DNA from 3 places in the Variovorax restrictus genome. Region 2 is predicted to be linked to each of the others. Evidence: predicted binding sites of a transcription regulator. Region 2 holds the regulator's gene; each other region holds the start of a gene.
What was found. The regulator LexA, encoded in region 2, represses DNA repair genes until DNA is damaged. The targets are predictions, from matches to a motif close to ACTGTATNNNNATACAGT.
Positions count from the first base shown of each region.

Region 1: a site for LexA is predicted at 3,969-3,986, ahead of ACSFA0_RS10285 (DNA topoisomerase IV subunit B). Genes of this name have one in related genera too.
Region 3: a site for LexA is predicted at 3,808-3,825, ahead of imuA (translesion DNA synthesis-associated protein ImuA). Genes of this name have one in related genera too.

Region 1 covers NZ_JBPJZH010000001.1:2,169,737-2,179,420, reverse strand. Annotated here, with positions in the region: gene parC (DNA topoisomerase IV subunit A) at 1-1,068, opposite strand, end outside; gene ACSFA0_RS10290 (lytic transglycosylase domain-containing protein) at 1,103-1,918, opposite strand; gene ACSFA0_RS10285 (DNA topoisomerase IV subunit B) at 1,959-3,935, opposite strand; gene ACSFA0_RS10280 (MFS transporter) at 4,093-5,316, shown strand; gene ACSFA0_RS10275 (hypothetical protein) at 5,321-5,461, shown strand; gene ACSFA0_RS10270 (class I SAM-dependent methyltransferase) at 5,470-6,036, shown strand; gene dapA (4-hydroxy-tetrahydrodipicolinate synthase) at 6,038-6,964, shown strand; gene bamC (outer membrane protein assembly factor BamC) at 7,078-8,166, shown strand; gene ACSFA0_RS10255 (MBL fold metallo-hydrolase) at 8,178-8,954, shown strand; gene rlmB (23S rRNA (guanosine(2251)-2'-O)-methyltransferase RlmB) at 8,964-9,684, opposite strand, start outside.
Region 2 covers NZ_JBPJZH010000001.1:2,467,898-2,477,581, reverse strand. Annotated here, with positions in the region: gene ACSFA0_RS11680 (MotA/TolQ/ExbB proton channel family protein) at 1-423, shown strand, start outside; gene ACSFA0_RS11675 (ExbD/TolR family protein) at 446-868, shown strand; gene lpxK (tetraacyldisaccharide 4'-kinase) at 870-1,850, shown strand; gene ACSFA0_RS11665 (Trm112 family protein) at 1,831-2,013, shown strand; gene kdsB (3-deoxy-manno-octulosonate cytidylyltransferase) at 2,013-2,777, shown strand; gene adk (adenylate kinase) at 2,899-3,555, shown strand; gene ACSFA0_RS11650 (DUF6152 family protein) at 3,571-4,044, opposite strand; gene ACSFA0_RS11645 (hypothetical protein) at 4,059-4,475, opposite strand; gene ACSFA0_RS11640 (asparaginase) at 4,486-5,478, opposite strand; gene lexA (transcriptional repressor LexA) at 5,549-6,223, shown strand; gene ACSFA0_RS11630 (hypothetical protein) at 6,336-6,698, shown strand; gene ACSFA0_RS11625 (D-2-hydroxyacid dehydrogenase family protein) at 6,780-7,787, shown strand; gene ACSFA0_RS11620 (hypothetical protein) at 7,803-9,684, opposite strand, start outside.
Region 3 covers NZ_JBPJZH010000001.1:2,780,749-2,790,432, reverse strand. Annotated here, with positions in the region: gene ACSFA0_RS13190 (NTP/NDP exchange transporter) at 1-421, opposite strand, end outside; gene ACSFA0_RS13185 (amidohydrolase) at 484-1,395, opposite strand; gene ACSFA0_RS13180 (putative Na+/H+ antiporter) at 1,441-2,703, opposite strand; gene ACSFA0_RS13175 (hypothetical protein) at 3,047-3,220, shown strand; gene ACSFA0_RS13170 (DUF1810 domain-containing protein) at 3,286-3,711, shown strand; gene imuA (translesion DNA synthesis-associated protein ImuA) at 3,842-4,663, shown strand; gene ACSFA0_RS13160 (Y-family DNA polymerase) at 4,632-6,017, shown strand; gene ACSFA0_RS13155 (error-prone DNA polymerase) at 6,010-9,360, shown strand; gene ACSFA0_RS13150 (ATP-binding response regulator) at 9,468-9,684, shown strand, end outside.

The DNA.
Region 1 (9,684 bases), 300 kb from region 2:
CAACAGCGTGGTGATGAATTCTTCCTGGCTGATGCGCGAGGTCTTGGGTTCGAACACCAGGCGCACCGCGGCGTCCTTGCTCGACTCGTCGCGCACCACGTCGAGCACCGAGAGGATGGCGGCCTTGACCTGCACCTGCTCGGTCGACAAGGCCTTCTTGCCGGCCTTGATCTTCGGGTTGGTCAGCTCCTCGATCTCTTCGAGCACCTTCTGCGTGCTCACGCCCGGCGGCAGTTCGTTGACCACCAGCTGCCACTGGCCGCGGGCGAGGTCCTCGATCTTCCAGCGCGCACGCACCTTGAGCGAGCCGCGGCCCGTGCGGTACGCGTCGGCGATGTCGCTCGGGCTGCTGATGATCTGCGCGCCGCCGGGGTAGTCGGGGCCGGGCACGATCTGCAGCAGCTCTTCGTCGCTCAGCTTGCCGTTGGTCTTGATGAGCGCGACGCAGGCGTCGGCGATCTCTCGCAGGTTGTGGCTCGGGATCTCGGTGGCCAGGCCGACCGCGATGCCGCTCGCGCCGTTGAGCAGCACGAAGGGCAGGCGCGCGGGCAGCAAACGCGGCTCTTCGGTGCTGCCGTCGTAGTTGGGGATGAAGTCGACCGTGCCTTCGTCAATCTCGTCGAGCAACAGGCTGGTGATGCGCGCGAGGCGTGCCTCGGTGTAGCGCATCGCCGCGGCGCCGTCGCCGTCACGGCTGCCGAAGTTGCCCTGGCCATCGACCAGCGGGTATCGCTGCGAAAAATCCTGCGCCATGCGCACCAGCGCGTCGTAGGCGGCCTGGTCGCTGTGCGGGTGGAAGCGGCCGAGCACGTCACCGACCACGCGCGCACTCTTCACCGGCTTGGCGCCGACCGTGCCATTGGTGCCGCCAAAGCCCAGGCCCATGCGCGACATCGAATACAGGATGCGGCGCTGCACCGGCTTCTGGCCGTCGCTCACGTCAGGCAGCGCGCGGCCCTTGACCACGCTGAGCGCGTATTCGAGGTACGCGGTCTGCGCGTAGTCGGCCAGCGTCAGCGCGTTCGGGTCTTCGGGGCTCGGGAGGTCGAGCGTGGGTTGGTCGTCCATGTCTTGTTGGCTTCTCTGACTCTGTCTGTCGGTTCTATTCGGTGGCCGGCGGGGCCGTGTCGGCGCCGGCTTCGGTTGCGGCACGCGGCGCCGCGATTTCCATGCGCACCCGGCCTGGCGCCTGGCCGCGGCCGGTGGTCGTGCCGGGCTTGAGGTAGGCGTAGAGCTGCAGCACGGTCTTCACGTAGTTCTGCGTCTCGCGGTAATTCGGGATCTTGTTGCCGGCGCGCTGCACGGCGCCCTCGCCGGCGTTGTAGGCGGCCAGCGCCAGTTCGATCTGGCCTTCGAACAGGTCGATGAGATGGTCCAGGTAACGGGCACCGGCGGTGATGTTGATGCGCGGGTCGAACAGCTTGGCTTCTTGGGTCTTGCGCTTGTCACCGCGCACGCCATAACGCTCGGCCGTGCCGGGCATCAGCTGCATCAGGCCCAGCGCGCCCTTGGGCGACACGGCCTGCGCATCGAAGCCCGACTCGGTCGCAACCAGCGCCTGCAGCAGCTCGTAGTCGATCGAATGCGTGCGCGCGGCGTCACGCAGCGCGGCCTTGGCCGCCTTGTAGTTGGGCGAGGCCTCGAACAGCGCCAGCAGCGTCTGCGCGGCCGGGGTCACGCTGCCGCCGCTGGCGCCCTTCGGCGCACGTGCGATTCCCAGCGGCGCGATGCCGTCGGCCGTGTCGAACTGCTGGCCGCCCTTGAAGAAGAGCTGGTAGCGCGCGTCGAGCTTCTCAGCGGCGAAGTGGGCCACGCCCTGCGCGTCGACGTAGCCGTAGATGTCGGCGGCCTGCGCGAACACCGGCGCGGCGATCAGCACCAGGCTGGCCAGCAGGGTTCGGAAGCGCAACGCAGACATCATGGGTTCGTTCGGTCGGTCATTGGGTCGAGGACAGGCCTCAGACGTCGATCTCGATGTCGTCGGCGCGGATTTCCATCAGCTCGCGGCGCGCGGCGGCCTCGCCCTTGCCCATCAGCTTGGTGATCTCGCCTTCGGTTTCACCGAAGGCCAGCCGGCCCAGGCCGACCTGCAGCAGGCGGCGCGTGTCTGGATTGAGCGTGGTTTCCCACAATTGTTCCGCACTCATTTCGCCCAGGCCCTTGAAGCGGCTGATGCTCCAGGCGCCTTCCTTGACGCCGTCCTTGCGCAGCTTGTCGAGCGTGGCGACCAATTCGCCCTCGTCCAGCGCATACACCTTCGACGCCGGCTTCTTGCCGCGCGCGGGGGCGTCGACACGGTACAGCGGCGGCTTGGCGACGTAGACGTGACCGGTCTCGATCAGCTTCGGAAAGTGGCGGAAGAACAGCGTGAGCAGCAGCACCTGGATGTGCGAGCCGTCCACGTCGGCATCCGACAGGATGCACACCTTGCCGTAGCGCAGGCCGCTCATGTCGGGCGTGTCGTTGGGGCCGTGCGGGTCGACACCGATCGCCACCGAGATGTCGTGGATTTCGGTGTTGGCGAAGAGCCGGTCGCGCTCGACCTCCCAGGTGTTGAGCACCTTGCCGCGCAGGGGCAGCACCGCCTGCGACTCCTTGTCGCGGCCCATCTTGGCGCTGCCGCCGGCGGAGTCGCCCTCGACCAGGAAGACCTCGTTGTGGCTGATGTCCTTGCTTTCGCAGTCGGTCAGCTTGCCGGGCAGCACGGCCACGCCGGAGCCCTTGCGCTTCTCGACCTTCTGGCCGGCCTTCTGGCGGGTCTGGGCCGCCTTGATGGCGAGCTCGGCCAGCTTCTTGCCGTAGTCGACATGCTGGTTGAGCCACAGCTCGAGCGCCGGGCGCACAAAGCTCGACACCAGGCGCACCGCGTCGCGCGAGTTGAGACGCTCCTTGATCTGGCCCTGGAACTGCGGGTCGAGCACCTTGGCGCTCAGCACATAGCTGGCGCGCGCGAACACGTCTTCGGGTAGCAGCTTCACGCCCTTGGGCAGCAGCGAATGGAATTCGATGAAGCTCTTGACGGCCGTGAACAGGCCGTCGCGCAGACCGCTCTCGTGCGTGCCGCCGGCGCTGGTCGGGATCAGGTTGACGTAGCTCTCGCGCACCGGCTGGCCGTCTTCGGTGAAGGCCACGCACCAGTCGGCGCCCTCGCCTTCGGCGAAGTTGTCGGCGTTCTTGTCGGCATGGCCGGCGCCTTCGAACAGCGGGATGACCGGCTCGCCGTTGAGCGTCTGCATCAGGTAGTCGCGCAGGCCGCCTTTGTAGAGCCAGGTCTGCGCGTCGCCGTTCTTTTCGTTGACCAGCGTGACGCTCACGCCGGGCATCAGCACCGCCTTGCTGCGCAGCAGGTGCGTCAGCTCGTGCATCGGCAGTGTGGCCACTTCGAAGTACTTGGCGTCCGGCCAGGCGCGCACCGTGGTGCCCAGCTTGCGGTCGCCGGTGGTCTGCGGACGGACCTGCAGCGGCTCGATCACGTCGCCGGCCGAGAAGGCCAGCTGGGCCACGGAACCCTCGCGGTACGAGACGACCTCGAGCCGCTTCGACAGCGCGTTGGTCACCGACACGCCCACACCGTGCAGACCGCCCGAGAAGCTGTAGGCGCCGCCCGAGCCCTTGTCGAACTTGCCGCCCGCATGCAGCCGGGTGAAGACCAGTTCGACCACCGGGGCCTGCTCTTCAGGGTGCATGCCGAAGGGAATGCCGCGGCCGTCGTCTTCGATGCCGACCGAACCATCGGCATGCAACGTGACCTTGATCTTCTTGCCGTAGCCGGCCAGCGCCTCGTCGGCGGCGTTGTCGAGCACTTCCTGAATGATGTGCAGCGGGTTGTCGGTCCGGGTGTACATGCCCGGACGCTGCTTGACCGGCTCGAGGCCCTTGAGGACGCGGATCGAGCCTTCGGAGTATTCGGGGAGAGTCTTGGGGGAAGTCGCCATGGGGGCGGATTGTAGTGAGCAACGCGCCGGGGAACTGGATGCTCATACAGTACCCTGCCGATCGATGCGCCGGCGGCATCGGAATGCGGACGAAATTTCAAGAATGCCAGTCGCCCGGGTAACGGCGCTGTCAAGGCCGATTGGCTACAGTCGCCGGATGTCTCCGTCCACCCCCGCCCCACCCTTGTCGCTCAAGCAGGTCCTGATCTGCGGCGCCATGATCGTCACCCTCTCGATGGGCGTGCGCCATGGCTTCGGGCTCTGGCTGCAGCCGATCACCCAGGAGCAGGGCTGGACGCGCCAGACCTTTTCTCTGGCCATCGCCATCCAGAACCTCTCGTGGGGCGTGATGGGCGTGTTCGCCGGCATGCTGGCCGACAAGCTCGGTGCCTTCCGCGTGCTGCTGATCGGCGCGGTCTGCTACGCGCTGGGGTTGGCCGGCATGGCGCTGTCGCCGACGCCGCTGCTCTTCGCGCTGACGGCCGGCGTGCTGATCGGCGCGGCGCAGGCCGGCACGACCTATGCCGTGATCTACGGCGTGATCGGGCGGCAGATTCCCGCGGAGCGGCGCTCGTGGGCCATGGGCGTGGCGGCGGCCGCCGGCTCCTTCGGCCAGTTTCTGATGGTGCCGATCGAGGGCCAGCTCATCGCCCGACTCGGCTGGCACACCGCCCTGCTGGCGCTCGCCGCGGTGGTGCTGCTGATCGTGCCGCTGGCCTTCGGGCTCCGCGAGCCCGCGCGTGTGGCCGCCCCCGGCGCCCGGCGCGAGCAGACCATCGTCCAGGCCGTGATCGAGGCCTTCAAGTACCCCAGCTTCGGCCTGCTGATGGCGGGTTACTTCGTCTGCGGCTTCCAGGTGGTGTTCATCGGCGTGCACATGCCCAGCTACCTCAAGGACAAGGGCCTGTCGCCGGAAGTGGCGAGCTATGCGCTGGCGCTGATCGGGCTGTTCAACGTGTTCGGCACCTACACCGCGGGCACGCTGGGGCAGAAGCTGGCCAAGCGGAAGATCCTGGCGTCCATCTACTTCGGGCGCGCGATCGCCATCTCGCTGTTCCTGATCGTGCCGTTGTCGCCGCTGTCGGTGTACGTGTTCGCGGCGGTGATCGGCTTCCTGTGGCTGTCGACGGTGCCGCCCACCAACGCGCTGATCGCCCAGATCTTCGGCGTGGCCCACCTGTCGATGCTCAGCGGCTTCGTCTTTCTGGGGCACCAGGTCGGCTCCTTCCTGGGCGTGTGGCTGGGCGGCTTTCTGTACGACCGCACGGGCAGTTACGACATCGTCTGGTACATCGCCATCGCGCTGGGCGTGATGGCGGCGCTGGTCAACCTGCCGGTGAAGGAAGGCGCGATCGCCCGGCCCGCGCCTCAACCCGCCTGACGCCATGCACACCCCCGCACGTCATCGCTGGATGCAGGCCGCCGCACTCGTTGTGGGGCTGGCGGTGCTCTCGGGCGTGTTCATGCTCTACACGCAACCCGCCTTCATGGTCACGCTGATCGACCAGGTCTGGAGCTGCTTCTGAGCACCGACCTGCACGGCGCGCTGCAGGCGCCCTCCCCCTGGATCGTGCGCTGGTCGCACCTGGTGCCGCCCGGCGGTGCCGTGCTCGACGTGGCCTGCGGTGCAGGGCGGCACATGCGCTGGTTTGCCGACCGTGGCCACCCGGTCACCGGCGTCGACCGCTCGGAAGACGCGGCGCAGGCCGCCTCGCGCCATGGGCGCGTGCTGCAGGCCGACATCGAGGACGGGCCATGGCCCTTCGACGAGCAGCGCTTCGCGGCGGTCGTCGTCACGAACTACCTCTGGCGCCCGCGTCTGCCCGACATCGTGGCGGCGGTGGCGCCGGGCGGGGTGCTGCTGTACGAAACCTTCGCCGTCGGCAACGAGACGGTCGGCAAGCCTTCGCGGGCCGACTTCCTGCTGCAACCCGGGGAGCTGCTGGCCGCGTGCGCCGGGATGCGGGTGGTGGCCTACGAAGACGGCTTCCTGCCGTCGCCGGAGCGATTCGTGCAGCGCATCGCCGCGGTTCGGCCGGTCGCAGGACTCGGGGGTTCCCCCGAACGGCACCCCCTCGGCGGCCCCGCGCCGGGTCAGTAGAATGCAACCTTTCGTCCCAACCGACAAAGAGACCCCCTTGGAGCAACTCACAGGCAGCATCGTCGCGCTCGCCACGCCGATGCATGAAGACGGCAGCGTCGACTACCCCGCCCTGCGCCGGCTGATCGACTGGCACATCGACGAAGGCACCGACTGCCTGGGCGTGGTCGGCACCACCGGCGAATCCCCCACGGTCGACGTCGAGGAACACTGCGAAATCATCCGCGTGTCGGTCGAGCAGGCCAAGGGCCGCGTGCCCGTCATGGCCGGCTGCGGCGCCAACTCGACCAAGGAAGCGATCGAGCTGGCCAAGTTCGCCAAGGGCGTCGGCGCCGACTCGCAGCTGCAGGTCGTGCCCTACTACAACAAGCCGACGCAAGAAGGCCAGTACCAGCACTTCAAGGCCATCGCCGAAGCAGTGGGCGACCTGCCTGTGGTGCTGTACAACGTGCCGGGCCGCACCGTGGCCGATATGGCGCACGACACCGTGCTGCGCCTGGCGCAGGTGCCCGGCATCATCGGCATCAAGGAAGCGACCGGCAACATCGAGCGGGCCCAGTGGCTGATCCGCGACCTGCCCAAGCACTTCGCCGTCTATTCCGGGGACGACCCCACCGCCGTCGCGCTCATGCTGTGCGGCGGCCAGGGCAACATCAGCGTCACGGCCAACGTCGCGCCGCGCAAGATGCACGAACTGTGCGTGGCGGCCCTCGCCGGCGACGCAGCCACGGCCATGCGCATCCAGTTCGAGCTGATGCCGCTGCACCGCAACCTGTTCGTCGAGCCCAACCCCATTCCGCTGAAGTGGGCGATGGCGCGCCTGGGCCTGTGCGGCGGCGCGCTGCGGCTGCCCCTGACACCACTCGGCGAAGCCAGCCGGCCGGCCGTCGAAGCCGCCCTGCGCGCCACCGGACTGCTCAAGGACTGAGCGGTCCGCCGGGCCCACCGCATCTCGAACGCAACCTTTTGCGCGCGGCCGACTCCGACAGGGCGGCCGATGCGGCCTCGATTGATCGAACCATTCCACCAAGGAAGACGACGTTGAAGAATTTTTCGCGATTCGCACTGCTGGCCCTGATCGCCAGCCTCTCGGCCTGCTCGGCACTCGAGGGCGACAAGATCGACTACAAAAGCGCCGGCAAGGCGCCGACGCTGGAAGTCCCGCCCGACCTGAGCCAGCTGTCGCGTGAGAACCGGTACGCCGTGCCTGGCGGTCCGGTGTCGGCCAACAGCTTCCAAGCCAGCCGGGCCGATGCGCCGAGCATTCCGACCGCCGTTTCGACGCTGGGCGACGTCCGCATGGAACGCGCCGGCAACACCCGCTGGATCGTGGTCAACCGCCCGGCCGACCAGCTCTGGGAACCGGTGCGCGACTTCTGGCAGGAAAACGGCTTCCTCCTGACCACCGACCAGCGCAACCTGGGCATCATGGAAACCGACTGGGCCGAGAACCGCGCCAAGCTGCCGCAGGACATCATCCGCGGCACCCTGGGCAAGCTGATCGATTCGGTCTACTCCACCAGTGAACTCGACCGCTTCCGCACCCGCCTGGAGCGCACGCCCAACGGCACCGAGATCTACGTCAGCCACCGCGGCATGGAAGAGGTCTACAGCAATTCGACGAAGGACCAGACGGTCTGGCAGCCGCGCGCGGCCGACCCGGAGCTCGAAACCGAGTTCCTGCGCCGTCTGATGGTGCGACTGGGCGTGTCGCAGGAGCAGGCCAAGGCACTGACGGCCAGCGCCGCGACCGTCACCGCGGCGAGCAAGGTCGCCACCGTCGACGGCCGCCCGGTGGTGCAGATCCCCGAAGGCTTCGACCGCGCGTGGCGCCGGGTCGGCCTGGCGCTCGACCGCACCGGCTTCACCGTGGAAGACCGCGACCGCAGCGCCGGCACCTACTTCGTGCGCTACGTGACGCCCAACCCCGACAAGAAGGAACCCGGCCTGTTCGCCAAGATGCTGAACTTCGGCAGGGCCGCGAAGGACGAGAGCCCGCTGAAGTACCGCATCCTGGTCAAGAGCCAGGGTGAGGCCAGCACGGTCTCGGTGTTGAACGAAGCCGGCGTGCCCGACACGACCGAGAACGCACAGCGCATCGTCAAGGTCATCGCCGACGACCTGAAGTAAGGGCTGCCCGCGTGCTGCGCTTTCGCAGTCTGGGCAGCGGCAGCACCGGCAACGCCACGCTGGTCGAGGCGACCAGCGGCGGCCGTACCTCACGGCTCCTGGTCGACTGCGGCTTCACCCTGCGTCACCTGGACGCGCGCCTGGCCCGCGTCGGGCTGGCGGCGAGCGACATCGACGCCGTCTTCATCACCCACGAGCACGGCGACCACATCGGCTGCGCCCACGCGCTGTCGCGCCGCGAGCGCCTGCCGGTCTGGATGAGCGAAGGCACCTGGCTCGCGACCGGTGGTCGCGACTTCGAGGGCCGTCTCAACCTGGCCCGCGACAACGTCGACTTCGCGGTCGGCGATCTGTCGGTGCACCCCTTCACCGTGCCGCACGACGCGCGCGAACCGCTGCAACTGCGCTGCACCGACGGCGCCCGCAGCCTCGGCGTGCTGACCGACCTCGGCCACGTCACGCCCTATGTCCTGGCACAACTGGTCGGGCTCGACGCCCTGCTGCTGGAGTGCAACCACGATAGCGACCTGCTCGCCGCCTCGGCGTACCCGGCCTTCCTGAAGCTGCGCGTCGGGGGCAACTACGGGCACCTGTCGAACACCGCCTCGGCCGACGTCGCCCGTGCCGTGCACCACGGCGGCCTGCGCCACGTGCTGGCGGCCCACCTGAGCGAGCAGAACAACCGTCCGGAGATCGTGCGCCAGGTGCTGGCCGACGCCCTGGGCGCCAGCGAGCAGGACATGCTCACCGCCACGGCGGCCGACGGCTCGCCCTGGCTGGACGCCTGAAGCGCCCCGTCAGAGGCTGCGCTGGCGCATCGCCTCGTACAGGCAGATGCCGCTGGCCACGGAGACGTTCAGGCTCTCGACCGCGCCCGCCATCGGGATGCTGATCAGTTCGTCGCAGCTCTTGCGCGTGAGCTGGCGCATGCCGTCGCCTTCGGCCCCGAGCACCAGCGCGAGCGGGCGCTTCAAGTCGCTCTGGTAGAGCGTGCCCGGCGCGTCGTCGCTGGTGCCGACGCACCAGATGCTGCGCTCCTTCAGCTCGCCGAGCGTGCGCGCAAGGTTGGTCACCATGAAGTACGGCACCGTCTCGGCGGCACCACTCGCCACCTTGGCGACGGTGGCGTTGATGCCGGCAGCGTGGTCCTTCGGGGCGATGACCGCATGGGCACCGGCGCCGTCGGCCACGCGCAGGCAGGCGCCCAGGTTGTGCGGGTCGGTCACGCCGTCGAGCACCAGCAGCAGCGGCATGGTGCCGGCGGCTTCGAGGCCTTCGAGCAGTTCGTCGAGGGAGTGGGTTTGCTGAATGGCCTCCACGCGGGCGGCGACGCCCTGGTGGCCATGGCTGCCGGCGAGCTTGGCGATGCGCAGGGCATCGGCCTCAACCAAGCGCACACCGGCATCCTGCGCGCGGGCCTTGAACTGCTGCATGCGCGCGTCGCGGCGGCTCGCGTCGAAGAGCACCTCGATCACCGATTTCGGCGCGGTCTTGATGCGCACGCCCACGGCATGGAAG
Region 2 (9,684 bases):
GGCGAAGTGCTCGCTTCGGGCTTCCGGGTGATCAGTGCCAACCCCCGGTGCAGCGAAGACGACGTTCGGGTCGCCATGGAGGCCTCCGGCCGCACGGTCGCCCATCGTCTCGAACGTTGGCTCCCGGCGCTCGCGACCATCGCCTCGGCCGCGCCGCTGCTCGGCCTGCTGGGCACGGTGATCGGGATGATCGAAATCTTCGGCTCGCAGTCACCCGCCGGCGGCGCGGTGGGGTCGGGCAACCCGGCGCAACTGGCGCACGGCATTTCGATCGCGCTCTACAACACGGCCTTCGGACTGATCGTCGCGATTCCGACGCTGATCTTCTGGCGCTATTTCCGAACCCGTGTCGACGAATACCTGCTGAACCTCGAGTTGGCCGGCGAACGCTTCGCACGGCATCTCGCCACGCTGCGCAAGTGAGCCCGCGATGAAGCCCGGCCGCATGCATTTCCGCCATGGCGCGCGCGACGAGCCGGAGATCAATTTGATTCCCTTCATCGACGTGTTGCTGGTCGTGCTGATCTTCCTGATGCTGTCGACGACGTACAGCAAGTTCACCGAGATGCAGCTGCGTTTGCCGGTGGCCGACGCCGAGCCGCAGCGCGACTACCCCAAGGAAGTGATCGTCGCGGTGTCGGCCGACGGTCGCTACTCGATCAATCGCAACGTCCTGCCCGACCGCAGCGTCGATACCGTCGCCGCTGCGCTCACGGCGGCGGGCGGCACCAAGGACAGCGTGGTCATCATCAGTGCCGACGCGAGTGCCGCGCATCAGGCGGTGATCACCGTGATGGAAGCCGCGCGCCGGGCCGGCATGGTGCAGATCACCTTCGCCACACAGTCCGCCGCCCAGGCGGGACGCTGACTTGCAGCTGCAGCGCGCCTGGCTCGAGCGAGGCGCGGTCGCGCGGCTGTTGTGGCCGCTTTCACGACTTTTCGGGCTGCTCGCGGTGCTGCGCCGTGCGCTGTATCGCGCGGGCTGGCTGCGCACCGATCGCGCCAGCGTGCCGGTCGTCGTCGTCGGAAACGTGGTCGCCGGCGGTGCGGGCAAGACGCCCGTCGTGATGGCCATCATCGAGCACTTGCGCGCCCGCGGCGTGCCGGCGGGCGTGATCTCGCGCGGCCATGGCCGCCGCACCACCGACTGCCGCGAGGTGCGCGACGACAGCGATCCGCGCGATGTCGGCGACGAGCCGGCGTTGGTCCGCCGATCGACCGGCGCGCCGGTGTTCGTTGCGGCCCGGCGCATCGACGCGGCACGCGCACTGACAGCGAAGTATCCCGATGTGCGCGTGATCATCAGCGACGACGGCCTGCAGCACCTGGCGATGGCGCGCGACATCGAAATCTGCGTTTTCGACGACCGCGGCATCGGCAACGGCTGGCTGCTGCCGGCCGGGCCGTTACGGGAGCCCTGGCCGCGGGCCTGCGATCTGGTGCTGCACACCGGCTCGCGGCCGGCCTTCGCCGGCTTCACGGCCCGACGCTCGCTGGCCGAATCGGCCGTGTCTGCCGACGGTGCCACGGTGCCGCTCGCGCACCTGGTCGGGCAGCCAGTCATCGCGGTCGCCGGGATTGCCAAGCCCGAGTCCTTCTTCCAAATGCTGCGGGACAAAGGTCTCGTGCCCGCACGCTGCATCGCCCTGCCCGATCACCATGATTTCGAGGATTGGTCGCCCGTGGCCGGGGCCGACGCGACCGTGCTGTGCACTGAAAAAGACGCGCTCAAGCTGTGGCGCCGACAGCCCGATGCGCTCGCGGTGCCGCTGCGCTTCGAGCCGACGCCGGCCTTCCTGGCGGCACTCGATGCAAAGCTATCATCGCTCGATGGACACCAAGCTTCTTGAACTGCTCGTCTGCCCCGTCACCAAGGGCCCGCTGACCTGGGACGCCGAGAAAAAGGAACTGGTCTCGCGCAGCGCGCGGTTGGCCTATCCGGTACGCGACGGCATCCCTGTATTGCTGGAAAACGAAGCACGCACGCTGTCGGACGACGAACTCGGCCTCTGATGCCCTTCACCGTTCTGATCCCGGCGCGGCTCGCCTCCACGCGTCTGCCCGACAAGCCGCTGGCCGACATCGGCGGCCTGCCGATGGTGGTGCGGGTGGCGCAGCGCGCGCTGGCGTCGGGCGCGTCGCGCGTGGTCGTCGCCGCGGACGATGCACGCATCGTCGACGCCTGCACGCGGCACGGCATCGACGCGCTGCTGACGCGCACCGACCATCCGAGCGGCAGCGATCGCCTGGCCGAGGCTTGCACGCAACTCGCGCTGCCCGACGACGCGATCGTCGTGAACGTGCAGGGTGACGAACCCCTCATCGACCCCGCCTTGATCGACGCGGTGGCGGCCGAACTGGCCGCGCAGCCGGAGGCCGCCATGAGCACGGCCGCCCACCCGATCGATTCGGCCGCCGACTTCGGTAACCCGAACGTGGTGAAGGTGGTGCTCGACGCACGTGGACACGCGCTGTATTTCAGCCGTGCCCCCATTCCCTGGTGGCGCGACGGACGCGCACCGAACGACGGCCCCGCCGTGCCGACCTCGCCGGCACCGCTGCGCCACATTGGCATCTACGGGTACCGCGTCGGCTTCATCCGGGGGTTCCCGACCTTGCCCCCGGCGCCCATCGAAAGCACCGAAGCGCTCGAACAGTTGCGCGCGCTGTGGCATGGCTTTCGCATCGCCGTTCATGTCAGCGCGCGCAGCCCGGGCCCGGGCGTCGACACACCGGAAGACCTCGCCCGCGTACGCGCGCTGTTCGTGGGTCGCTGAGGCGTCTTTCCCGGGCATTTCGCACGGGGTCGCATGCTATCCTCGACGCAATTCCGCCCTGACCCTTGCCCCTGGTGGCCGGCTCGGCGCGACAGAAATCTAAGAACCGTCCGAGGACACCATGAGACTGATTTTGTTGGGCGCCCCCGGGGCAGGCAAAGGCACGCAAGCCGCGTTCATCTGCAAGAAGTACAACATCCCGCAAATCTCGACGGGCGACATGTTGCGCGCCGCCGTCAAGGCCGGCACGCCGCTGGGCCTGCAGGCTCAGGCCGTGATGGCCTCGGGCGCACTGGTGAGCGATGACCTGATCATCAACCTCGTCAAGGAGCGCATCGCGCTGCCCGACTGCGCGAGCGGTTTCCTGTTCGACGGCTTTCCCCGCACGATCCCCCAGGCCGACGCCATGCGCGCGGCCGGTGTCAAGCTCGACTACGTGCTCGAGATCGACGTGCCCTTCGCCGACATCATCGAGCGCATGAGTGGCCGTCGCTCGCACCCGGCCTCGGGCCGGATTTACCACGTCAAGTTCAACCCGCCGAAGGTCGACGGCAAGGACGACGCGACCGGCGAAGATCTGGTGCAGCGCGAAGACGACAAGGAAGAGACTGTGCGCAAGCGGCTCGACGTCTACAGCCAGCAGACCCGCCCGCTGGTGGACTACTACGCCGACTGGGCCAAGACGGAACCGGCGGCCGCTCCAAAGTACCGCGCCATCAGCGGCGTCGGCACGGTCGACGAGATCACCCAGCGCGCCCTCGCTGCCCTGAGCAGCTGACGCGCCGAGTCGCGGTCAGGCCGGGCTGGAACGCAGCCCGTAGGCCTGACCGTCGACGAACAGATATTCCACCCGCATCACGGCGGCGCCCTGCTCGCCCGTGAACGTGAAGCCGACGGCCGACACGGCCGCACCCGGCTTGATTTCCGCGACCTTCCAGGCCGACATGCGCGTCAGCGGGGCCAGTTCCAGCTCCCACTCGCGGTCGGCGCGCTTCGGCGCAGTGGCCTTGCTGAGCATCGCCGCGCCGTCGACCCCGGCACTCTGCGCGGGGACCGCGCGCTTGCCGAGATCGGCCGGCACCTTCAAGCCAGCCGGCACCTCGATCACCAGTTCCGCATGCGGGTTCTGCCAGCGCGAGCGCAGCACCTTCCCTTCGAGATAGATGGGACGCTCCTGGTCGAAGCTGCTCCACCCGTGGTGCGCCCAGGCAGTGGAAAGCACCCAGGGCGACGCGGCGGTAGCGGCAAGGAGATGACGGCGTTGCATGGCGAATCCTTTCGTCAGTAGGCGATCCAGCGGCCGCAGAACACGACGGCCAGCCAGAGCGCAGTGGACATCAACAGCTGTACCCGCGCTGTCACGTCGAGTTTCGACAGCGAACCCCGGGCATGGAACCACGCGGCGTTGCAGCCGGCCGCAGCGAGCAGCCCCATCTTCCACAGGAACGAGCGATTGGTCAGAAGTTCCGCAGGCTGGGTGGCGAACATCAGCAGGCCGGTCGCTGCGGCAAGGCCGAAACCACAGGCCGCCAGGCCGAGCGACAGCCGCGCGAGCGCCACGACGGGCAGCGCCTGAACGCGCCCGAACACGCGCACCTCGAGCGCCACCAGATTACCGAGCAACAGCGCGATCCCGACGATGTGCAGCGCCTCCAGTGTCGGGTAGGCCCAAGGGTGCGACTGCAGCGCGCTCAGCATGCCCGATCGATCAGCGCTCGCGCGCTGTCAGCAGGTCCAGCAACAAAGCCACCCGTGCCTTGACCGGCGTGAGCGCACCGGCGTCGCGAACCATCGCGTGAGGCGTTGCGAGGATGCGCCCCTGCGCGCAGCGGGTCGCGCGAACCACCGCGATGCCAGCGGCCTGCGCGCGCAGAGCCGCGGCTTCGACCGCGTGATGAAGGGTGCCGTTGCCCGTGGCGGCCAGCACCAGACCATCGACCGAGTGGGCACTGCCCGACTGCCGGGCGTGCACGAGCGCATCGATGAGCAACCCCTGCGCGCCCGCGTGGCTGGTCAGGATCTCCACCCGCGGCCAGGCGAAGGGTTCAGTCGCGATCACGGCCTCAAGACGTGTCACGGCGGCCTCATCGACCTCCGGCCAGTCACGCAGCGCCCGCAGCTCGCCCTCTTCCATGTAGCCCATGGCGCCGGCGTCGCCCGAATCGAAGGCGTCCAGGCGGTAGGTGTGCACCTTCTGCACGTCCATCGAGCGATGAACCGAGCCGGCACACACCACCGTCACGCCGCAGGCGCCGGGCCACGCCGCGAGGCCGATCGCGTCGCGCAGGTTCTGGGGGCCATCGGGCACCAGCGCAGTGGCCGGCCGCATCGCGCAGGTGAGCACCACCGGCTTGGTCGCGCTCAGCACCGACTGCAGGAAGAAGGCGGTCTCCTCCAGCGTGTCGGTGCCATGCGTGATCACGATGCCGCGGATGTCGTCGAGGGCCAAAGCCTCGGCGCACCGCGCTGCGAGCGCACGCCAGACGTCGAAGTCCATGTCCTTGCTGTCGAGCTGCGCGATCTGCTCTGCCCACACCGACAGGCCCGACGGAAGATCCAGGGCCTGCAGGAGCACATCGACACCGACTTCGCCCGCCGTATAGCCAACGTTGTCGGATGCGGACGCCGCCCGGCCGGCGATCGTGCCGCCCGTGCCCAAAACGAGCACGCCCGCTGCGCTGGAGGTGCTTTTGTTGACCATGTCTTGCAAAGTCCGAAAAACTGTTTAAAAATACAGGTACTGGATATGCAACCAGCACCAAGGAGTTCACATGCAGTTCGCCGTCAAGCTTACCGCCCGTCAGCAGCAGATTCTGGACCTGATCCGCAGCACCATCGCGAAGACCGGTGCTCCGCCGACGCGCGCGGAAATCGCGGCCGAACTGGGCTTCAAGTCGGCCAATGCGGCCGAGGAACATCTGCAGGCGCTAGCCCGCAAGGGCGCGATCGAGCTGCTCAGCGGCACCTCCCGCGGCATCCGGCTCAAGGGTGCGGCACTGCGCTCGCTCAACGAGTCGCGTGACAACCAGTTCTCGCTCTCGCTGCCGGGCATGGCCCAGCTGGCGTTGCCGCTGGTGGGCCGCGTGGCGGCGGGTTCGCCGATTCTGGCGCAGGAGCATGTGGACCAGACCTATTACGTCGAGAACACGCTGTTCCAGCACCAACCCGATTACCTGCTCAAGGTGCGCGGCATGTCGATGCGCGACGCCGGCATCATGGACGGCGACTTGCTGGCCGTGCAATCCACCAAGGAAGCGCGCAACGGCCAGATCGTGGTCGCACGCCTGGGCGACGAAGTGACTGTCAAGCGCCTCAAGCGCAACAAGCTGGTGATCGAGCTGCACGCCGAAAACCCCGACTACCCCACCATCGTGGTCCAGCCCGGCGAGCCCTTCGAGATCGAAGGCCTGGCCGTCGGTCTGATCCGCAACACCATGCTGATGTAGTGCATCGCAAGGGCTGCGCCAGGTGGCGGGCGTATGGCAATCAGGCCATCACCCTGGCGCAGTCCTATCCTGCAATCCTGCCTGTGTTCAATCTCTGACCTTTGGAGTTCGCATGGGAATCGTTCTGCTCACTTTCGTCGACTTGCTCAGCCCGCTGCAGTCGCTCGCCCATCGTTGGATGCCGCAGCTGGGCGGACGCCGCGCCACCGCCTTCGACGCCCGCGCCGATCTTCGCTACGTGGCCGTGCGGCCGGTCTGCACGCCACATGCCGGGACGCCCGTTGCAGGCAGCACGCATGCACCCGCCGCGGCGCGGGCGCTGCGGGTGGTCCGCACGGTGGATGCACAACAGCCGGGCCGCCGGGCCGGTCGCGTCGTGATTTCCGGGCGCATGGCAGACGTGTGCGCCGAACTAGACCGCCTGGCCGCGCTCGAGGCGGCCGACACCGTGCGGGGCACACGCCCACTGCACTGAGCCCGATGCCCTGAACGGGCCTGTGGTGTGGATGAGGGGCCGTCGTCGATGGTCGCGTGGCGCGAGGCACAATGACGCGCCATGAACATTGTGATCCTCGACGACTACCAGGACGCGGTGCGCAAGCTGCAATGCGCCGCCAAACTCGATGCCTACGCGGCGAAGGTCTACACGAACACCGTCAAGGGCATCGGCCAACTGTCGGTGCGCCTGAAAGACGCTGACGTGATCGTCCTGATCCGGGAACGCACGCAGATCTCCCGGCAGCTCGTCGAGAAGCTGCCCAAGCTCAAGCTCATTTCGCAGACCGGCCGCGTCGGCAAGCACATCGACGTCACCGCCTGCACCGAACAAGGCATCGCCGTGGCGGAGGGCAGCGGCTCACCGCTCGCGCCGGCCGAGTTGACGTGGGCCCTGATCATGGCCGCGATGCGGCGCCTTCCGCAGTACATCAGCAACCTCAAGCATGGTGCCTGGCAGCAGTCGGGCCTCAAGTCGGCGTCGATGCCGCCCAACTTCGGGCTCGGCTCCGTGCTGAAAGGCAAAACCTTGTGCATCTGGGGCTACGGCCGCATCGGCCAGCTGGTCGCACGCTATGGCCAGGCTTTCGGCATGCAGGTCGTGATCTGGGGCCGCGAGCAGAGCCGCGACCTCGCTCGATCCGATGGCTTTCAGGTGGCGCCGAGCCGGGAGGCCTTCTTCGCCGCAGCGGACGTGCTCACTGTGCATCTACGCATGAGTGACGAGACCCGCGGCATCATCACGTTGGAAGACTTGTCACGGATGAAGCCGACCGCGCTGTTCGTGAACACGTCGCGGGCCGAGCTCGTCGAACCCGACGCGCTCCTTGCCGGACTGAACCGCGGCCGACCCGGGATGGCCGCCATCGATGTGTTTGAAAGCGAGCCGCCCTTGCAAGGCCACGCGTTGTTGCGTCTCGAGAACTGCATCTGCACGCCCCACATCGGCTACGTCGAGCAGGACAGCTACGAGATGTATTTCGGCCAGGCGTTCGACAATGTGGTGAGCTTCATCAAGGGCAACCCCACCAACATCGTGAACCCTGGCGCCCTGCAGGTTCGCCGCTGAGGACGTCGCCGCCCGTCAGCGTCGACGGCGCGGCCGGGGCGCGATCTCGGCTTCGATGGTCGGATCGAAAAGTTCGAGATCGAGCTTCAATTCGGGCAACGGCATCTCGTCGGTCGTCGGCGCGGAAGGTGGGCGCTTCTCCAGCTCGAGTTCAGCCGGCAGGGTTTCGAGCGTTTCGAGCGACGTGTTGTCGAAAGGCATCTCCCCGCTCTGATCGGCGCGCTCCGGCTGTTCGCTCACCGACATCGGGCGCGTCCGCTGGTCTTGCGGGTGCGATGCGCTCGGCGTCGACGATGTCGACGGTTCGGCGACCGCGCCAGGGTGCGCGGCGATGACCGTGTCGTGCGACAGCGTTTCATCGATGGCGCCATACAGCGACGGCAACGGCGCATCCGGCGCATTGTGGTCATTGACCACGCCCACGGCGTCCGTCACGCGGTCCAGGCCGGCTGGCTGCGTCGGTTCGAGCTTCGCTTCGTGCGTGTCGAGGAACGACAGTGGCGTGACCGGCGTCGGCGGGGCGCTGTCCGGGTCGATCACTTCCTTCGCGACCGAGTACAGCAGCAACAGTTCGCGGTACGCTGCCAGATCGAAGCTCTCGTCGCCGCGCGTGCCGGGCTTGCGAAAGACCAATTCCTCGATGAGGCCCAGCGTGCCTGGCCGCGGCCATTGAGCCTCGATCCGCGCGAGGGTCGCACCGTAGTGCTCGAGGCCGCGACCCACTTCGGAAAAGTGCTCGAAGTCCGGCACCGAGGCGTTGAACGCCCGCTCGAACTCCAGCCCGACGCGCGCGTAGTCGTCGCGCCGATCCAGCGCGTGGAAGATGCGCAGCAGGTCGAGGTAGGCGAGCGCACTGGTTTCCGGGTTGTCCGCGATGTGCTCGCTGAGCACGGCGATCGCCTGGTCGTGCTGGCCGAGCGACACGAAGAAGTCCGACTGCTGCTGAACGTCGAACAGCTCCTCGGTGTTCACGTAGCGCGCAGGTGCGCTCTCGTCTTCAGTCAATGGCGGCAGCGTGGCCTGCGCTTCGTCGTCGGTATCGGCCGCGAGCAGCACGGTCCCGAACGGTCCGGTTTTCTGCGTCGCAGCGTCCGCGGCAAGCGCTTTGCCTGCGGGGACGGCCGGCGGCGGTGAAGGCAGCGGCGACATGACGTCGTCTTTGGCGGTGGTGTCGCCCCACCAGGCCGGACCACTCGCGCGACGCGCGACCCGCCACAGCAGGAGGAGACCGATCAGTGCCAGAAGCAGCATCGCGCAGAGGGCATACACCAGCGGATTGCGATAGCGGCTGTCGCGCGCCTCCGCCAGCTCGCTGCGCATCTCCAGCAACAGCCGCTGGTTCTGGGCACTCTGCTCGCGGAGCGCGGCCAGCGTCGCCTCGAGCGATCTCATGCGTTCGTTGGCACGCTGGAGCTCTTCAGCATTGGCGGCAGCGCTGGCTGCGGCCAATGCCGCCGCCACGGCACTGTCCATGGGGTTCGTGCTGGCTGCACCCGACGCTGCGAGCGCCGGGCTGCGCACCGCGGTCGGATCGAGCAGGTCGAGCTGCAGTCGCGCACCGCCCGCGGGCGACGGGGCGCCCGTCGGCGACGCAACCGGGGCCGAGGCCGCGGCGCTCGGCGGTGTCGTGGACGCCGGCGCGCGCGGCGCTGCCGTGCTGCGGCGCACCGGGGGCGTCGTCGCGCGTGCGGCGGGACGGCGCGGCTCGCCGCCTTCGGCCGAGGCCGCCGGGCGGGGTCGTGGCGGGGTCGTGCGTCGCGCGGGGGCGGCGGGCTCAGCCGTCGCGGCGCCAGCGGAGCCGCTGCCCTCGCCGGTGCCTCGGCTCGTCCGGCGGCTCGGGGCCACGTCGGCGTCGCTACCGCCGGCCGGCGATGGGGAGGAGACGCCCCTTGCCGCC
Region 3 (9,684 bases), 310 kb from region 2:
TGATGACGAACAGGTTGAAGACGCTGATCCACACGAAGAACACCCGCCCCACCCACACGCTCTTCAGGTCCAGTGCGATCAGCACGCAGAAGACCAGGATGCTCGCGGTGAAGAAGCGGTAGGCCAGCGGCACGAAGCGCCGCGGCGGCAGTCGCGTCACCAGCGCGCCGAAGAGCGGCACCAGCGCCAGCATCGCGACGAAGGTGCCGGTGAAGAGCCATTGCAGTTCGTCGGCGCCACCGGCCAGGCCCATCGCGTCGCGCAGCGGCCGCAGCAGGTAGTAGCCGCCGAGCAGGCAGAAGAACCAGGCGAAGCCCAGCAGCGTGGCGCGCACCTCGTCGGGCCGGATGTCGACCGCGCGGCGCAGCAGGCGGTGGATGCTGTGGGTGTGGGCGCTGGTCGTCGACGTGGGCACGGACATGCGGTCAGTGTGCGTGCCGCCGGAAGACCCTTCGTCGGGGTGCGGTCTGTCAGCTGCCCTATTCAGCGCAGATCGAAAAGCGCCGCCGCGTTGCCCCAGGCCACGCGCTGCGCCACGTCGGGCGGCAGGTCGGCCAGCCAGGTGCGGTAGCCGCGCATGATCTCGTCGTAGGCGCTCCAGCGCTGGTTGACCCAGGTGTCGGAGCCGATCACGAAGCGCCCCGGGTGCTTGAGGATGAGGGCCCGCCATTCGGGGCACAGCGTGCCGCCGGCGCAGGTCAGGCCCGGCCGGTACGAGAGCTCGCCCATCAGCAGCGGGTAACGCTCGAGCAGCGCCTGCACCCGTTCGATCGGCGCGCCGCCGATGCCCGTGTGCGCCCAGATCAGGCGCAGGTCGCGGCCCTTCGACGGTGCGTTGGCCATCAGCAGGTCGATCGCCACGTCGTCGACATGCGCCAGCACCGCAAGCTGCTGCTGCTCGGCCAGCACGATCAGCTTCCTGGCCACCGGGCCGTTGGCGTTGGCGCTGTCGTACAGGTGGAATTCACCCAGGCCGCGGTAGGGGCCGCTCGGCGTGCCGCGCGCCAGCTCGGTCTGCACCATGTCGTAGATGGTCTCGTCGCGGAACCAGTTGCTGTAGTCGTCGCGGTTGCGGTAGAGCCGCACGAAGGGCACCACGCGCACGCCGGCGGCGCGGGTCTCGCGGGACGCTGCCAGCGTCTGCGTGCCGGCGTTGGGCCGCGAATTGGCGATGATCGCGCGCACGTCGTTGCGCTGGAAGCGCGCCAGTGCCTCGGCCGGCGGGTAGGGGCCGGTGTTGCCGTCCCACGCCTCCTGGTTGTAGTGCAGGTGCGTGTCGAACAACGGGCCCTGGTAGCTTGCCGTCGCGTGAGCGCTTGGCTGGGCATGGGCGGCCGGAAGAACCGCCGACAAGGCGGCCAGGAGCAGGGCGGCGATCGGCGCGGAGCGGGTCATGCGGTCCTCGGGGAGATGGAAGCGCCGATTATCCCGGCGCGTGCCCTACAGCAGCAGGAAGGCGAGCGCCGCCACGGCCGTCGGCCCCAGGGCACCCAGCAGCAGGCCGCCGGCGCCGATCGTCTCGTCGGTGAAACCGCGCTTGAGCAGCGCGACGCCGGCCGGGTTGGGCGCATTGGCGATCACTGTCAGGCCACCGCCGGCCACCGCACCGGCCACCAGCATGTACTTCGACGTGTCGGAGATGCCCTCGATCAGCGAGCCGAGGTAGGTCAGCGCGGCGTTGTCGGTGATGGCCGTGAGGCCGAGCGCCCCGAGGAACAGCGCCAGTGGTGCCAGGCTCGACACAATGGGCTGCAGCCACCACTGCTGCATGCCGCCGAGCACCACCAGGCCGGCCAGGAAGAAGCCGACCAGCAGCGCTTCCTTGATGATCAGCGGGCTCTGGTGCCGCTCGTAGGCCTGCGTGAAACCCATGAACATCAGGAACAGGCCGAGGAACACGACCGGGTGGTGGGCGAACAGCACCACGCCGGCCAGCAGGCCCAGGTGCACCGCCACCACCGACAGCGGCACACGTGCCTCGGCGGGCCGGTCTTTTTCGGGCGGTGGGGCCGGGCGCAGGTGGCGGCGCAGCACGAAGGTGGCAACGGTCGCGTTCACCAGCACGGCGATCGCGGCCTTCCAGCCGAAATTGGCGAGCATGAAGGCGCTGTCCCACTGCCAGGTGGTGGCGACCATCAGCACCGGAGGGGCGGCATACGACGTGAGCGTGCCGCCGATCGAGACGTTGACGAACAGCACGCCTAGCGCCAGGTACTTGACGCCCTCGGGCACGTCGCGCCGGAAGATCTGCGGCGCCAGCATGAGCGCGGCGATGGTCATGGCGGCAGGCTCGGTGATGAGCGAGCCCAGCAGCGGCACCGCGGCCAGGCCGAGCCAGGCGGTGGCGAGCGGCGTGGCCACCGGTACCAGCCGCGCGACGGTGTCGACGAGCGAGATCACGGTGCGCAGCACCGGCCGCGAGGCGGCGATCACCATCACCACGAAGACGAAGAGCGGCTCGGTGTAGTTGCGCGACTCGGCATAGTCCAGCGCTGGTGTGCCGCCCACCACGAGCGCCATGGCCAGCACCAGCACGATGGCCCAGAAGCCGAAGACCACCTCGACCTCGCCCAACAGATGGAACAGGCCGGCGTGGCGGGGATAACGGTGGGACAGGCGCTCGAACTGCTTGGCCGCGAAGGTATGCAGCAAAGCGATGGCAAAAAGGGCGGCGGCGATCCACTGGATCGGGGTGTCGGACATGCGGTTCCTGGACGTGAAGAATCCGCGTGGCGGCCCGACCAACGCAAGAACCTGCCGCGCAAGAAGTGCGCGACACCCGGGGTGAAGTCTAAAGGATGGCCCGATGGCAGCGCCTCACCGATCCCGTTCGTGGCTGTCGGACAGCAACTTGCATCGGGGCGTTGGAATGGACGGCGACACATCGCTCTGGATTCACCAAAAGCATCGAAGGGTTTCGGCGCGTAACAAAGACTGCAGAAAGTGAACCTTCGAGTTACTCTCGACTCGCCGCCTCCGGGAATGCGAGGGTGGTGTTTTCCCTTGGCGCACGCCCTGGGCCCGACGCAACGTCGCATCATGATCCATGACCAAGCTTTTTCTCTATGTGCTCAGCGTGATCGCGTCGGTGGCGTTGGTGGGCTCTGCGGGTCTGGCGTCGCTTCTGGTGGTGTTCGTTCTGTGTGGATGCACCTTCCTTTTCTCGACCGGTGCCGCGTGTGAGTCCTTCGATTCGGACAACGACCACGAGTACGCCTGAGCCTCCAGACGCCGCTTCGCGACGATTCGAACTAGGCCGGGCCTGATCCGGGCCGCACGCTCGGCATGCCATCGATCCCCTTCGACCCACACCGGTTTCTGCAGGCGCAGGAACCGGTGTTTTCAACTGTGCGTTCCGAACTGAAGGCCGGGCGGAAGGCGACGCACTGGATGTGGTTCGTCTTTCCGCAGTTGCGGGCACTGGGCCGCAGCGGAACGGCCCGCTTCTACGGTCTCGAAGACAGCGCCGAGGCGGCCGCCTATGCCGCCCATCCGGTCCTCGGCGTGCGCCTTCGCGACTGCGCCGAGCTCGTGCTGAACACCCCGCATCGCAGCGCGCACCAGATCTTCGGTACGCCCGACGACCTCAAGCTGTGCTCCTGCATGACGCTTTTCGAGCTGGCCGCGCCGCACCCCGTATTCACCGGCGTGCTGGAGCGCTTCTACGGCGGCGAGCGCGACGGCCTGACGCTGCAGCTGCTTCGCGCCTGAGTTAGGCGCTGAACAGCGTGCGCACCGCGCACCGTTCAGCGGTGGACATGTAACGGCAGGCACTGTCGACACAAAGCCATTGCCCATCGACTGAATACTGTATAAAAATACAGTTAACAGTCGATTTCCCATGGGCTTCCCTTCCGTCTCACCCTCCCTCGCGTCCTTCGCTTCCGCCCGGCACAACGTCTGGCGTGGCGACGAGCTGGGCGTGGCCGACCTGGCGGTGGTGGGCACGGGTCATGCGGCACTCGACGCCGAACTGCCCGGTGGCGGCTGGCCGGTGGGCGCCATGACGGAGCTGCTGCAGGGCCGACCTGAAGCGCATGTCTGGCAACTGCTGCTGCCTGCGCTGGCCCGGGCGGTGGCGGCGCGCAGCGGGCCGGTGGTGCTGATCGGCGCGCCGCACGAGCCCTTCGGGCCGGCGCTGGCGGCGGGCGGCTTGCCCACCGAGGCGTTGATGTGGGTGCGCAGCGACGCCTCGCCAGCCCGGATGTGGGCCTGCGAGCAGGCCCTGCGCTGTGCCGATGTCGCTGCCGTCATGGCCTGGCTGCCGCAGGCGCGCGTGGGCGACCTGCGCCGCCTGCAACTGGCCGCTGCGCAGCACGAGGCGCTGCTGTTCGTGATGCGGCCCGAGGCCGTGGCGCAGACAGCCTCGCCGGCACGGCTGCGCATCCAACTGGTGACGGCCGACGACGGCCGGATGGACGTGCATCTGCTCAAGCGCCGCGGCCCGCCGCTCGCACAGCCGCTGACCTTGCCGGCCCGCAGCGAACGCATGGTGGCGCTGCTGGCGGCCAGCCAGTGGCGGCGCAAGCGCCGCCAGCAGCAGGAGGCCGCACAGATCGAGATCGGCCGCGCCCAGGGCGCGACCGTCGTGCGCCTCGACATGCGCAGCCGGCGCGCAGAGGAGGGGGCCCATGCAGTGGATCGCCTTGCAGTGGCGGCCTGAGGATGACGCGGCCACGCCTTCCTCGGAAGGCGCCGCGCCCGTCCGGCCGCCCCCCGAACTACCGCTGTCCCTCGAAGCGCTCGGCTGGTGGGCGCTGCGCTACACGCCGCGCGTGGCTTGGCTCGACGAGGCGCTGGTGCTCGAGGTGTCTGCCTGCGAAAGGCTCTGGGGTGGGCGGCAGGGCCTGATGCGGCGGATGGTGGCCGACAACCCGGTGCCCCGCAGCCGCCTCCAGAAGGTCGAGGGCGCGACCAGCCTTGTCGCGCTGGCCCGGCTGCGCCTGTTCTCCCGCGGGCAGAAGCCGCCGGCCGACATCCCGGCCGCCTTGCCGCTGCACACGCTGACGGCCGCGCGCCCGCACCTCGACGTGCTGGCCCGCATGGGCTGCCGCACCTGGGGCGACGTGGCGGCGCTGCCGCGCGGCGGGCTGTCGCGGCGCTTCGGTGCAGCGCTGCGCGAAGCGCTCGACATGGCTTGGGGCTTGCGCCCCGAGCGCCACACCTGGCTCACGCTGCCCGACAGCTTCGAGCAGAAGCTGGAACTGCCGGCGCTGGCCGAGAACGCGCATGAACTGATGTGGTCGGCCAACCGGCTGCTGGCGGCGCTGCAGGTCTGGCTGCGGGTGCGCCAGCGCGGGGTGCTGGCGCTGGAACTGGAATGGACGCTCGACCTCAAGCGCTACAACGGTGTGAACCTGCCGCCGCATCAGCAGATCACCGTGCGCACGGCCGAGCCCACGCAGGACATGGCGCACCTGCGCCGCCTGATGAGCGAGCGGCTCGCGCTCACCAAGCTGGCCGCGCCCGCCAGCTGGCTGCGCCTGCGTTCCCTCGAGACCACGCCCTGGGCCGGCGCCAGCACCAGTTTTTTGCCCGAGGACAACCGCAAGGGCGACAAGCTGCACGAGCTGGTCGAGCGGCTCAGCGCCCGGCTGGGCCCGCGCGAGGTGCTGATGCCGGCGGCGCAGGCCGACCACCGGCCCGAAGGCATGCAGGGCTGGCAGCCGGCCCTGCGCAAGGGCGCTTCGCCAGCGAAGCCGAAGCCCACGAAAGATGCGGCCCAGCAGCCCGATGCGCTGTTCCCGCCCTGGCTGCTGCGCGAGCCCTTGCCCCTGGAAATGCGCGATGGCCATCCGTGCTACCAGGGCCGGCTGCGCAGCCTGGTCGGGCCGCAGAAGCTCGAAGCCGGCTGGTGGGGCGACGGCGCCAGTGACGAGGGCGGCCACCCGGCGGTGCGCGACTACTACGTGGCCGAGAGCCCCGAGGCGGGGCTGGTATGGGTCTTCCGGGAGCGGCCGTCGGGCTGCTTCGCGTCCGGCGACGTGCGCTGGTTCCTGCAGGGCCTGTATGCCTGAACTCACCGACAAGCAGCTGCAGGCGCGGCGGCCTGCACGGCTGCACGCCTTGCCCCTGCGGCAGCCCACCGCGCGCGGCCTGCCCGACTACGCCGAGCTGCATTGCCTGAGCAACTTCAGCTTCCAGCGCGGTGCTTCCGGGCCCGAAGAGCTGGTCACGCAGGCCTACCACCTGGGCTACAAGGCGCTGGCCATCACCGACGAATGCTCGGTGGCGGGCATCGTGCGCGCGCATGTGGCGCTGCGCGAGCACCCCGCCGCCATGGACGAGTGGGAGCACGAGCACCCGACCGAGCCGCCGATCGTGCGCAACCCCGATTTCCGGCTGCTCTTCGGCAGCGAGTTCCGCTTCGAGCGATTCAAGCTGGTGGTGATCGCCCACGACCTCGAAGGCTGGGGCAACCTCTGCGAATTCATCACCGCGGCACGCACCGCCGAGGCGCCCAAGGGCGAGTACCAGGTGAGTTGGGGCCACAGCGATGTCGCGTCGCTGCAGCATTGCGAGATCCTGCTGGTGCCGCACCGCGCACCGGGCGGCGCCATGGACGTCGCGGCGATGTGCGCCGACGTGGCCGCTGCCAAAGCGCTCTACGGCGAGCACCTGTGGATCGCGGTCGAACTGCTCAACGAACTCGACGACGACCTGTGGTTCATGACGCTTGAGCAGGTCGGCGCGGCCACGGGCGTGCCGCTGGTCGCAGCCGGCGACGTGCACATGCACAAGCGCTCGCGCAAGCCGCTGCAGGACGTCGTCACCGCCATCCGCGAAGGCAAGCCGGTGGCCGATTGCGGCTTCGCGCTGCAGGGCAATGCCGAGCGGCACCTGCGCTCGCGCATCCGGCTGTCGAACCTCTACCCGGACGACCTGCTGGCCAACACGCTGACGGTGATGGACCGCTGCCGCTTCGACCCCGACGCCATCAAGAAGCACTACGCGTACCCGCTGGAGCTGCTGGGCAACGGCGAGACGCCGGCGCAGACGCTGGTGCGCAAGACCTGGGAAGGGGCCGGCACGCGATATCCGCAGGGCGTTCCGCAGAAGGTGCGCATCCAGATCGAACACGAACTCGCGCTGATCGTCGAGCTGCACTACGAGATGTTCTTCCTCACCGTTGAGGACATCGTGTGCTTCGCGCGGGAGCGGAAGATCCTTTGCCAGGGCCGCGGGTCGTCGGCCAATTCGGCGGTCTGCTACTGCCTCGGCATCACGGCGATCAACCCCGAGACCGGCAACCTGCTGTTCGAGCGCTTCCTGAGCCGCGAGCGCAACGAGCCGCCCGACATCGACGTCGACTTCGAGCACCAGCGGCGCGAGGAAGTCATCCAGTACATCTACGCCAAGTACGGCCGCGACCGCGCCGCCATCGCCGCCGTGGTCATCTGCTACCGCTCGCGCAGCGCGTTGCGTGACGTGGGCAAGGCGATGGGCGTCGACGAGCGGCTGGTCGACGAGTTCGCGAAAGACCACTACTGGTTCGACCAGGCCGTACTGGTCGACCGGCTCGAAGAAGCGATGGCGCGGTCCGGCGTGCGCGAGAGCCTGAAGAAGCTGCAACTGTGGCTCGAACTCACGAACGCGCTCAAGGGCTTTCCGCGCCATCTGAGCCAGCACGTGGGCGGCTTCGTGCTCACGCAGACGAAGCTCACGCGGCTGGTGCCGGTGGAGAAGGCGTCGATGAAGGACCGCTCCGTCATCCAGTGGGAGAAAGACGACCTCGAAGCCATGGGCATGCTCAAGGTCGACGTGCTCGCGCTGGGCATGTTGAGCGCCATCCGCCGCGGGCTCGACTTCATGAACCGGTGGCGGGGGACGGCGGTGGAGATGCACCAGGTGCCCAACGACGACCCGAAGGTCTACGACATGATCTGCGCGGCCGACACCGTCGGCGTGTTCCAGATCGAGAGCCGCGCGCAGATGTCGATGCTGCCGCGCCTGCAGCCGCGCGTGTACTACGACCTGGTGATCGAGGTCGCCATCGTGCGGCCCGGGCCGATCCAGGGCGGCATGGTGCATCCGTACCTCAAGAACCGCGAGAAGCTGCGCAACCACGAAGAAATCGAGTACCGCTACCCGGCGCTCAAGGCGGCGCTGGGCCGTACGCTGGGCGTGCCGATCTTCCAGGAGCAGGTGATGCAGATCGCCATGATCGCGGCCCGGTTCACGCCTGACCAGGCCGACCGCCTGCGCCGTGCCATGGCGGCCTGGAAGCGCAGCGGCGGCATCGACAAGTTCGAAGGCAAGCTGATCGACGGCATGGTCGCCAACGGTTACGACCGCGACTTCGCCGAAGCCATCTTCAAGCAGATCGAAGGCTTCGGCGAATACGGCTTCCCCGAGAGCCATGCCGCGAGCTTCGCGCTGCTGGTGGTGGTGAGCAGCTGGCTCAAGTGCCACGAACCGGCCTGCTTCCTGGCGGCCATGCTCGATGCGCAGCCGATGGGCTTCTACTCGGCCTCGCAGCTGGTGCAGGACGCGCGGCGCCACGGCGTGGAGGTGCGGCCGGTCGATGTCACGGTGAGCGACTTGTACAGCACGCTCGAGGCGCGCGCGCCGGATGCGCCGCGCCGGCCGGGTGGCACCGATCCGCAGTACGCCGGCTGCCTGGGGCGGCCCGACCAGCCGGCGGTGCGCCTGGGACTTCGCCAGATCGTCTCGCTCAGCGATGCCGGCATGAAACGCCTGATCGAAGCCCGTGCCTTTGCACCCTTCACCAGTACCGAAGACCTGGCGGTGCGCGCCGACCTCGACGCCAAGGACATGGCCGCGCTCGCCGGCGCCGATGCGTTGATGCGCCTGTCGGGCCATCGCCGCCAGCAGGTGTGGGACGCGACGGCACAGCGTCGCGCACCGGCCTTGCTGAAGGGGGTACCCATCCACGAAGCGCCGCTGCGGCTGCCCGAAGCCTCGGAGGGCGAGGAGATCGTCGGCGACTACGCGTCGCTCAACCTCACGCTGCGCAGACACCCGCTCGCGCTGCTGCGCCCGCGCATGGCGCGCTTCAAACTGCTGAGCGCACAGCAGTTGAACGAGGTGCCCAACGGCCGCCTGGTGCGTGCCTGCGGCATCGTCACCATGCGCCAGCGGCCGGGCACGGCCAAGGGCACGATGTTCGTGTCGTTGGAGGACGAAACCGGCATCGTCAATGTGATCGTCTGGAACGATTTGATCGAGGCGCAGCGCGAACCGTTGCTCAAGTCGAAGCTGCTGGCCGTGCAGGGCGTGTGGCAGCGCGACACGGCCAGCGGCGGCCGGGTGCGGCACCTGCTGGCCCAGCGCTTCAAGGACCTCACGCCCTGGCTGGGCCGCCTCGCCGAAGGGCGGCGCAGCCGCGACTTTCATTGAAGCCATACCCCCTCGGCCCTGTGTTGGCATTTGTTATCAGTTTGTGAAATCTGCGGCGGCCCGATGCGCGGCCATCGCGATCCCCCACTAGGATCGACGGGCCGCCCATGCAACCCCTCGACAGCCGCCCCACCCAACTTCTCGTTATCGACCACGACGGGCCGTCGAGCGCGGCGCTCTGCGACACGCTGGCCTCGCTCGGGTACGACCTGGCGCAGGCGACGGGCATGGAGGCTGCATCGGCCCGCCTGGCCGGCTGGCATGCGGACATCGTGCTTCTTCATGTCGACCAGGTGCCCACCCAGGCGCTGGCTCCGATGATCT